Regions from separate parts of the Arthrobacter pasteuri genome, predicted to be linked through region 2. Evidence: predicted binding sites of a transcription regulator. Region 2 holds the regulator's gene; each other region holds the start of a gene.
The links. The regulator LexA, encoded in region 2, represses DNA repair genes until DNA is damaged. The targets are predictions, from matches to a motif close to TCGAACANNTGTTCGA.
Positions count from the first base shown of each region.

Region 1 (2,196 bases), on a different contig from region 2:
CCGTTTTCCGCGCGAACCGGAAGGACGTGCGGCCTTTCCGGGCGAAGGTTTCCTGTTCTCCTTGTGCCCCTTGGCTCCCCCAGCGGCGGCCTTCTTCGCGGCCGCCTTCTGCGACGCACTCTTCTTGGGCGCCTCGCGCTGCGAGGGCTGCCGGGAACTCTGAGCCGTGCGTCCGCGGACGATGCCGATGAACTCCTCGACGTCGTCGGACTCGTCCTCCATCCGCCAGGCGATACCGATCGTCGTCGTCGGCAGGCCCGGGACGGGACGGTGCACGGCATCCTTCCGCGCATGGAGGCGTGCGAGGGACATCGGCAGGACGACGACGCCCGCGCCGGACGCTGCCACCTCGACGGCCGTCTTGGGGCCACCGCACTCCGCGACGTCGAGCAGGCCCTCGAGTTCCTCGAGCGGAACGTCGTCGTAGAGGGACAGCTCGTTGTCCCGTGACATCACCGCCACGGGCTGCTCCTCGTAGAGGGGGATCAGGTGGAGCCCTGCGCGGTCCACCGGGAGCCGGACGAAGACGACGTCGTCGGAGCCGTCCCGCAGTGCCGCCAGGGCGTCGTCGTCGTGCTGCCGGAGCTCGAGGGGCACCTCCGGGTGCCGTTCGCGCCACCGTGCCACCCATTTGCCCGGCGTCACGCCCGGCACGAAGCCGACGGACAGGGTTCGGGGCTGGTCGGTGGGCACCTGATCACAGTAGCGCCTGTCCGGAGCCGTTGAGCCGGAGCCGTTGAGCCGGAGCCGTTGAGCCGGAGCCGTTGAGCCTGACCGTTAAGCTTGGACAATGACTCCCGCGAAAACTCCCCAGACACTGAAACCCGCCACCGCGGCCAAGAAACTGGGAATCTACCTGCCCGCAGCTCCCCAGGACTTCCAGGAGACCGAGCTGACGCGCGCCGAGTTCAACGAACTGCAGCAGACCCCGCCGGAGTGGCTCGCCGACCTGCGCCGCAACGGCCCGCACCCACGCCCCGTCGTCGCGCAGAAGCTCGGGATCTCCATCAGCGGATTGGCGCGTGGAGGCATCACGGATCCCCTGACCAGCGAGCAGATCACCGCCTTGCTGCAGGATCCGCCCGCCTGGCTGGTGTCGGAGCGCGCCACGCAGGCCGCCGTCCGCGCCGAGGCCGCGCGGGTGAAGGAACGCGAGGCCGCGCGCAAGGCATCGGACGCCTGACATCGGGAAACGACGGCGGCAGGTGCAGTGCTGCGCCTGCCGGCCGGCCCGATCCGGGGGCTGCACCTACCAGAAAAAGGCCGTATTCCAGCGCTGTTCCGGCCGAGGCGCACTGATTGACTTAATCGAACACGTATTCGAATATTGACGAGTGACGCCTCCAGCTGCCGGCCCTTCCCTCGGACGGGAGCCTTCCTCCTTCGGGGAGGCGTTCCATCCGGAGCCTGCCGGCCGCCGGGGAACCTCACCAGCCGACGTCGCACTCGGCCTCCAGGCCCGCATCAACAGCATGCAGGCCAGCACCCTCGATTCGCGCAGTCTGCCCACGGTCCCGGCCCTCGCCCGGATCCTGCCCGGCGGCGGACTCCAGTCGGGGGGCTCCTACACGGTCCGGAACTCTCCGGCCCTCGCCATGGCCCTCCTCGCCGGCCCTTCCTCGGCGGGCCTGTGGTGCAGCGTCATCGGCGTGCCGGACTTCGGCGTGGAGGCGGCACAGGGCTTCGGGATCAACCTCGAACGCCTCATCCTGGTCCCCGACCCCGGATCCCAGTGGCTCACCGTCACGGCAGCCCTCGTGGATGTGGTCCCGGTCGTCCTGACCCGCGCCCCGGAGCACCTGGCGCCCACCGAATGGGCCCGCCTCAGGGCACGGCTGCGCCAGCGTGGTGCCGCACTGATCACCCTCGGCACCTGGAAGCAGAGCGATTCCACGCTCGGGGTGGCCGAGAGCGCCTGGGAGGGCCTCGGCGCGGGAACGGGCCACCTGGCGGCGCGCCGCATGAAGATCACCGCGACGCAGCCTTCCGGACGGCTCCGCCATGCCTACGTGGGGCTGGCGGACCTGCAGGCCACCACTCCTGGAGCCGCGTCCCAGGAGGCCCTTCTGCCGCAGGGACTCCAGCCCGGCGCCGCCCCCGGCAGTGCTTCCACCGCCCTGTTCGGACCACGGCTGGCAAGATCCTCATGACGTCCCTGCCCGCACCCGCGGATCCCGCCACCAGGACCCTGATGCT
Region 1 is NZ_JBTNDO010000001.1:2,135,537-2,137,732, reverse strand. Features, by position in the region: gene ACX80H_RS10200 (LysR substrate-binding domain-containing protein) at 1-693, opposite strand, end outside; gene ACX80H_RS10195 (DUF5997 family protein) at 791-1,183, shown strand; gene imuA' (DnaE2-dependent mutagenesis accessory factor ImuA') at 1,335-2,150, shown strand; gene ACX80H_RS10185 (DNA polymerase Y family protein) at 2,147-2,196, shown strand, end outside.
Region 1: imuA' (DnaE2-dependent mutagenesis accessory factor ImuA') is a predicted target of LexA. The motif match lies at 1,309-1,324, and genes of this name have one in related genera.

Region 2 (2,196 bases):
TAACGACGCGTCGCGGGCGCCATGTCCACCACTCGGCTGTCCCTCGGCTGCCTGCCCCCCCCGACTATCCCCCGGCGGGGACCGCGATACTCTGCCCTGCCCGGACGAGGGAGGTGTGCAGGTCGTTGAGTTCCACCATCTCCGCCACGACGTCCCGCGGGTCGCGCTCCGGGGCGTACTGGACGGCGAGGTCCCACAGCGTCTCCCCCGCGGCGACACTCACCTCGACCGTCGACGAGGATGCGGGAGCCGACTCCCCGGCTCTGGCCTGCGACGTCAGGAAGGCGCCCAGGAGGATCAGGGCAGCGACGCCCAGCGCGATCGGCAGGCCGACCAGCAGCAGACGTCCGCGTCGCGTCAGGGTCAGGGCGTGCCCCGCACTCCGCTGCGTGGAGGTGCGGGACGCATCCGGCTGAACGGGTGCCGACTGCATCAAACCGGACGCCGATCGGAGGGACGTCACGGAGGTGGAGCGAGGGACGAGCCGGAGACGGGCCTCGGAACGAACGGGCGCCAGTGCCCACAGCGCGGTGCTGCCGTGCAGTGCCGGTGCTTCAGCCATTGCCTTACCTCTTTCCCTTCGAATGTTCTCCTCGGACGACCCGTTCGATTCGAACACGCGTTCTATTTCCACGATGCCTATTTCTAGCACTGACCGACGACCGTTGTCGAGACTCGCTCGAACATATGTTTGATAACTGCGCCCGTCTGTCCTAGCGTGAACAGGACAGGACATCACCGGCGGAAGCTGCCGCTCCAGGCAGGCGAGCCGGTGATGTATCTCAGACAACCACCCGCCTCTGACAAAAAGCCTCCGGGTGACCGGCGAAGCCGGGAGGCGGACAACATGGGATCTGCAGTCCCAGGCGAAAGGCGCAACAGTGGCGGAATCAACACCGGCAGCCCGGCAGGAATCGAACACCGCCGACGTTCCGGCCGACGCCGTGCCGATCTCGGCGGGCCGTGGACGCCCGCGTGGCCGCTCGGCGTCCAAGGGACTCACCGCGCGCCAGCTGACGATCCTCGAAACCATCCAGCGGTCGATCGCCGACAAGGGCTACCCGCCGTCGATGCGGGAGATCGGCGACACGGTCGGCCTGGCGAGCCTCTCGAGCGTGACCCATCAGCTGTCGCAGCTCGAGCGCCTCGGGTACCTGCGGCGCGACCCGAAGCGCCCGCGAGCCATGGAAGTACTGCTGCCGCTGACGCTCGCCTCCGAAGCGGCGAGCGAGGACGGCTCCTCCGCCGACCGTAAGGCCGGACACCAGATCGCCGTGGACACCGCCCTCGTGCCGCTGGTCGGGCGCATCGCCGCAGGCGGGCCGATCCTTGCAGACCAGGTCGTCGAGGACGTCATGCCCCTGCCGCGACAGCTCGTCGGGCACGGCGACCTCTTCATGCTCAGGGTCTCCGGGGACTCCATGGTGGATGCCGCCATCTGCGACGGCGACTGGGTGGTCGTACGGCGCCAGCAGAGCGCCCAGAACGGTGACATCGTCGCGGCACTGCTCGACGACGAGGCGACCGTGAAGACCTTCCGCCAGCGCGACGGGCACACCTGGCTCCTGCCGCAGAACACCCGCTACGAGCCGATCCTCGGCGACCACGCCAGCATCATGGGCAAGGTCGTCTCGGTGATGCGCGCACTCTAGCGCCCCCCGGCAGGGCCTGCCTGCGTACCCCTGACGGGCATACGCGTGCGGGCCCTGCCGGCTCTCAGCGGGCCGAGAGCCGCTCGAGGATGCCCGTGACCGTCGTCCGGTCCGTCGTAGCCCAGAAGGGCGGCAGTGCCGCCCTGAGGAAGCCGCCGTAGCGGGCGGTGGCGAGGCGACTGTCGAGGACGGCGACGACGCCGCGGTCGCCCGTCGCGCGGATCAGGCGTCCTGCGCCCTGTGCCAGCCGTACCGCCGCATGCGTGGCGGACACGCTCATGAAGCCGTTGCCTCCACTGCGCGCCACGGCCCTCGTCCGGGCCGTCATGAGCGGATCGTCCGGGCGCGGGAACGGGATGCGGTCGATGACGACCAGACGGCACGACGAGCCCGGCACGTCGACGCCCTGCCACAGGGACATCGTCCCGAACAGGCAGGTGTCCGGTTCGTCGGCGAACTGCGTCACGAGGGCGTTGAGCGAGGACTCGCCCTGGCACAGGATCTCGAAGTCGACCTTGGGCCGCAGGGCCTCCGCCGCTTCCTC
Region 2 is NZ_JBTNDO010000006.1:37,935-40,130, forward strand. Features, by position in the region: gene ACX80H_RS16280 (LysM peptidoglycan-binding domain-containing protein) at 65-562, opposite strand; gene lexA (transcriptional repressor LexA) at 945-1,652, shown strand; gene ACX80H_RS16290 (ATP-dependent DNA helicase) at 1,717-2,196, opposite strand, start outside.

Region 3 (2,196 bases), on a different contig from region 2:
GCCGAGGAAGGTCGAGGGGACGAGGTCGGAGGGAGCGGGAGCAGGAGCAGGTGTGGTGCTCTTGCCCGGGAGGACGAGTTTCTGCCCGGGGTAGATGACCGTGGCCGTCGTCATCCTGTTGGCCGTGAGCAGGGCCGAGAGGCTGACACCGTTGCGTGACGCGATGGCGCCGAGCGTGTCACCGGCCTTCACGGTGTAGGAGCCGGCGGCGGGCGCGGGCGCCGGCTGGGTCGCCTTCGGCGGTGTGGGCTGGGTGGGAGCCTGGCTCGTCCCCGAGAGGCGGAGCTTCTGCCCGGGGTAGATGGTCGAGGTGAGCGAGAGGTTGTTGGCCGTGAGGAGGCTCTGCAGGCTGACGCCGTTCCGTGCTGCGATGGCGCCCAGGGTGTCGCCGGCCTTGACCGTATAGGTGCTGACAGCAGGCGCGGGTGCCGGCTTGACGGGCGCGGGCTTGACGGGCGCGGGAGCCTGGCTCGTACCCGAGAGGCGGAGCTTCTGCCCGGGGTAGATGGTCGAGGTGAGCGAGAGGTTGTTGGCCGTGAGGACGCTCTGAAGGCTGACGCCGTTCCGTGCTGCGATGGCACCGAGGGTGTCGCCGGGCTTCACTACGTAGGTCGTTCCCGAGGAGGGAGCGGCCGGGGCGGGAGCGGGCGTGGCCGCAGGTGCGCTGCCTGTCAGCCGGATCTTCCGGCCCGGGTAGATGATGGTGCGCGCGGTCATCCCGTTGAGCTTGAGGACCGCGTCCGTGGACAGGCCGTAGCGCTTGGCGATCGCCCCGATCGTGTCGCCCGGCTTGATCGTGTATTCACTGGGGACGGTCTGGGCCGCGATGGCGATGTTGCGCGCCGGTACCTGGCCGGCGACGAGGGCGGCAGGCACGACTGCACGCGCGGGAAGCGTCACCGCTGCTGCTGCGATGTGTCGGGTGGAGGATGTCTGCGGGGCGGGGGCGGCCGACGCCGGTTGGGCGAGGGCGACGGAAGAGAGAATCACCGCGGGCAGGGCGGCGGTGGTCACGGCGACGTTCAGGCCGCGCGGGCGTGCGCCGGCAACCTTCCGGCGGTTCCCGTTCAGCGGTGCATTCGATCGCTGGGCAGTCATGTTTCGTTCCTCGTCTGTTGGCGGCTGAGTCCGCGCGGACGCATGTACCCGAAGAGCTGGTCGTGGCCGGGCACCTGCACGTTCTGATGATGCTAGTGAGTTCACTGTTGATACTGTTACTTGTGTGACTCCTGTGAATCTACACGAAAAAGGGCGTAGCACAAGGGGTGCGGAAACCGCGGATTTCTCCCGCCCGGCGTGTCGCTGGGGGAGTGCTCCGGCGTCGGATGGACCTCCCGGCCGCGCCGCAGGTGCCCCGCGGCCTCTCGGGTGGAGTTGGCTGCCGGAGCATGGCACGCTTGGACGGTGACTGACATCGAACAACTCGTCCCGGCCTGGCTCAACCTTCCGGAGGTGGCCGAGGCCCTTGATCTGCCGATCACCAGGGTGCACTCGCTCATCAGCGACCGGTCCCTGGTCAGCGTGCGGATCGGAGAGCGCAAAGTCCGCAGCGTGCCCGCCGATTTCCTGGTCGACGGCGATGTCCTCGACAGCCTGCGGGGGACCGTCGTCGTCCTCGCGGACTCCGGCTACGGCGATGAGGACATCATCCGCTGGCTCTACACCGATGATGAATCCCTTCCGGGTCGCCCTATCGATGCACTCCGCGAAGGACGGAAGACCGAGATCCGGCGTCGTGCCCAGGCAGCCGCCTGGTAGGAGGTCCAGCCTCACCGGTCACGGCGGTCCTGCCTCGGGTCGGCGGGCCGCTGCGTCTACGCGGTCCGGGTGACCGCCGCTTCGGCCAGCAGGTGCAGTGCGCGCCTCGACACGGCATCGATCCCGAGCCCGGCCAGTGCTGAGAAGGCCTCCTCCGACTTGACTGCGATCAGTCGCTCGGTGTGGGCCAGCGCGCCGCTCTCGACGATCAGGCCGCGCAGCATCCCGACCCCGGCGTCGTCCAGGGAGGTGTCGCCCAGCATTGCGTTGATCCCGGCGCGCGCCTTGCTTCCGCTGGACCCCAGGGCGCGCGCGATGAGGAAGGTCCGCTTGCCCTCGCGGAGGTCGTCTCCCGCGGGCTTGCCGGTCACCTCCGGATCGCCGAACACGCCGAGGACGTCGTCCCGGAGTTGGAACGCCTCGCCGAGAGGAAGGGCG
Region 3 is NZ_JBTNDO010000005.1:48,281-50,476, forward strand. Features, by position in the region: gene ACX80H_RS15630 (LysM peptidoglycan-binding domain-containing protein) at 1-1,098, opposite strand, end outside; gene ACX80H_RS15635 (Rv2175c family DNA-binding protein) at 1,405-1,758, shown strand; gene ACX80H_RS15640 (polyprenyl synthetase family protein) at 1,815-2,196, opposite strand, start outside.
Region 3: ACX80H_RS15630 (LysM peptidoglycan-binding domain-containing protein) is a predicted target of LexA. The motif match lies at 1,147-1,162, and genes of this name have one in related genera.

Region 4 (2,196 bases), on a different contig from region 2:
GGCAGTTCCAGCGGGATGGCCGTGGCACCGGGCCCCTTGCCGACGATGATGTCCACCCGGAGATCCTCCATCGCCATGTAGAGCATCTCCTCGGCCGGCCGCGACATGCGGTGGATCTCGTCGAGGAAGAGCACCTCCCCGTCGGTCAGGGACGAGAGGATCGCGGCGAGGTCGCCGGCGTGCTGGATCGCGGGACCGGACGAGATGCGCAGCGGTGCGTTCATCTCCGCCGCGATGATCATGGCGAGCGTCGTCTTGCCGAGACCGGGGGGCCCTGACAGGAGGACGTGGTCGGCGCTGCGTCCGCGCAGTCGCGAGGCTTCGAGGACGAGCGACAGCTGGCGCCGGACGCGCTTCTGCCCCACGAAGTCGTCGAGGTTCTTCGGCCGCAGTGCCGCCTCGATCGCCCGGTCCTCGGGATCGGCGGCCGGCGCGACGAGCGGTGCGTCCTGGGGATGCGGATCCGTCATGACCCGACCTTCGCCCGCGCCGAGCTTCGCGCGCCGTCCTGCCCGAGGCGGCGCAGCGTGAGCTTCAGGATCTGGCCCACATCACCCGTCGCGGCGACCTCGGGCGCGTCGGCGACGGCTGCGTCGATGGCCGCCCCGGCGTCCCTCTCGGACCAGCCGAGGCCCATCATGGCGGTGAGCACCTGGCCCTGCCAGGTCTGCTTCGGAACGCCCGGTGCCGACTCCAGGGGGACCAGCTTCCCGGCGAGTTCGAGCACGATGCGGCGTGCACCCTTGGGTCCGATGCCGGGCACCTTGCTGAAGGCCTTGTCATCCCCGGAGGAGGCGGCCACCCGGATGGCATCCGGCGCGTGCACCGCCAGCACGGCGAGGGCGAGGCGGGGTCCGACGCCACTGACCGCGAGGAGGGTCTCGAAGACCTCGCGCTGGTCCGCGTCCTCGAAACCGAAGAGCGTCATGGAATCCTCGCGGACGATCATCGCGGTGGCGATGGTGGCCTGCTCGCCCACGCGGAGCGCGGCGAGGGTCTGCGGCGTGGCCTGCACCTGCATGCCGAAGCCGTTGACGTCGATGACGGCGGAGTGCAGGCCCACGTGGGTCACTGTTCCGCGCAGGGAACTGATCATGAAGAGCTCCAAGGCACTTGCGGGACGGGGACGGCGGGCCGGGGCCCGTGTCGAACATACGTTCTAATGGCTAACCGTACCGGCGTCCCGGCCCGGACGCGAGGAGCCACACCGGGAACGGCGCTAGCGTCGACGCGCCCGTGCCTCCGCCTCGGCCCAGATGCGCTGTGCGGGAGTCACGCTGCCCCCGGCCGCAGCAGCGCCCTGGAGCCCTACTCCCCTGCGCCAGGCATGCGTGATCGCGAGCGCCAGGGCGTCGGCGGCGTCGGCGGGCCGAGGCGCCGTCTCGAGCCGGAGGATCTTCGTGACCATCTTCGTGACGGCCACCTTGTCCGCCTGCCCGTTGCCGGTGACGGCGGCCTTCACCTCGGTGGGCGTGTGGAGGGCCACCGGGATGCCCCGGCGCGCGGCGGCCACGATGACGACCCCGGACGCCTGCGCGGTACCCATGACGGTGCTGATGTTGGTTCCGCTGAACACGCGCTCGACGGCGAGGGCCTGCGGTTGATGCAGGTCCAGCCACAGGTCGACGGCCTCCGAGATGACCAGGAGCCGCTCGTCGAGGCTCCGGCCCGCCTCCGTGCCGATCACGCCGACCGCGACGAGCGTGGAGCGCCGGTTCGGCTCGATGTCGACGACCGCGAGGCCGCAGCGTGTCAGGCCGGGGTCCACGCCCATGACCCGGTAGGTCACGGCGCTACCCTCCCTGCACTGTCGAGCGGTGCGATGTCAGTCGTCGTTCTCGAGCTCGGCCAGCACGTCGTCCGAGAGGTTGGCGTTGGAGTAGACGTTCTGGACATCGTCGAGCTCCTCCAGGGCGTCCACCAGCTTGAGGAACTTCCGGCCGCCGTCGGCATCCAGGTCCACCTGCATGGACGGCACGAACTCGATCTCGTCGGTCTCGTACTCGATCCCGGCCTCCTCGAGCGCAGCGACCACGGCGCGGACGTCCTGCGGCTCCGAGATGATCTCGAAGCTGTCGTCGGACTCCTTGACCTCGTCCGCGCCCGCGTCGAGCACGGCCATGAGCAGCTCGTCCTCGGTGAGGCCGTTCTTCGGCAGGGTGACGACGCCCTTGCGTGCAAACAGGTATGCCACCG
Region 4 is NZ_JBTNDO010000001.1:135,774-137,969, reverse strand. Features, by position in the region: gene ruvB (Holliday junction branch migration DNA helicase RuvB) at 1-470, opposite strand, end outside; gene ruvA (Holliday junction branch migration protein RuvA) at 467-1,096, opposite strand; gene ruvC (crossover junction endodeoxyribonuclease RuvC) at 1,220-1,789, opposite strand; gene ACX80H_RS00700 (YebC/PmpR family DNA-binding transcriptional regulator) at 1,826-2,196, opposite strand, start outside.
Region 4: ruvA (Holliday junction branch migration protein RuvA) is a predicted target of LexA. The motif match lies at 1,147-1,162, and genes of this name have one in related genera.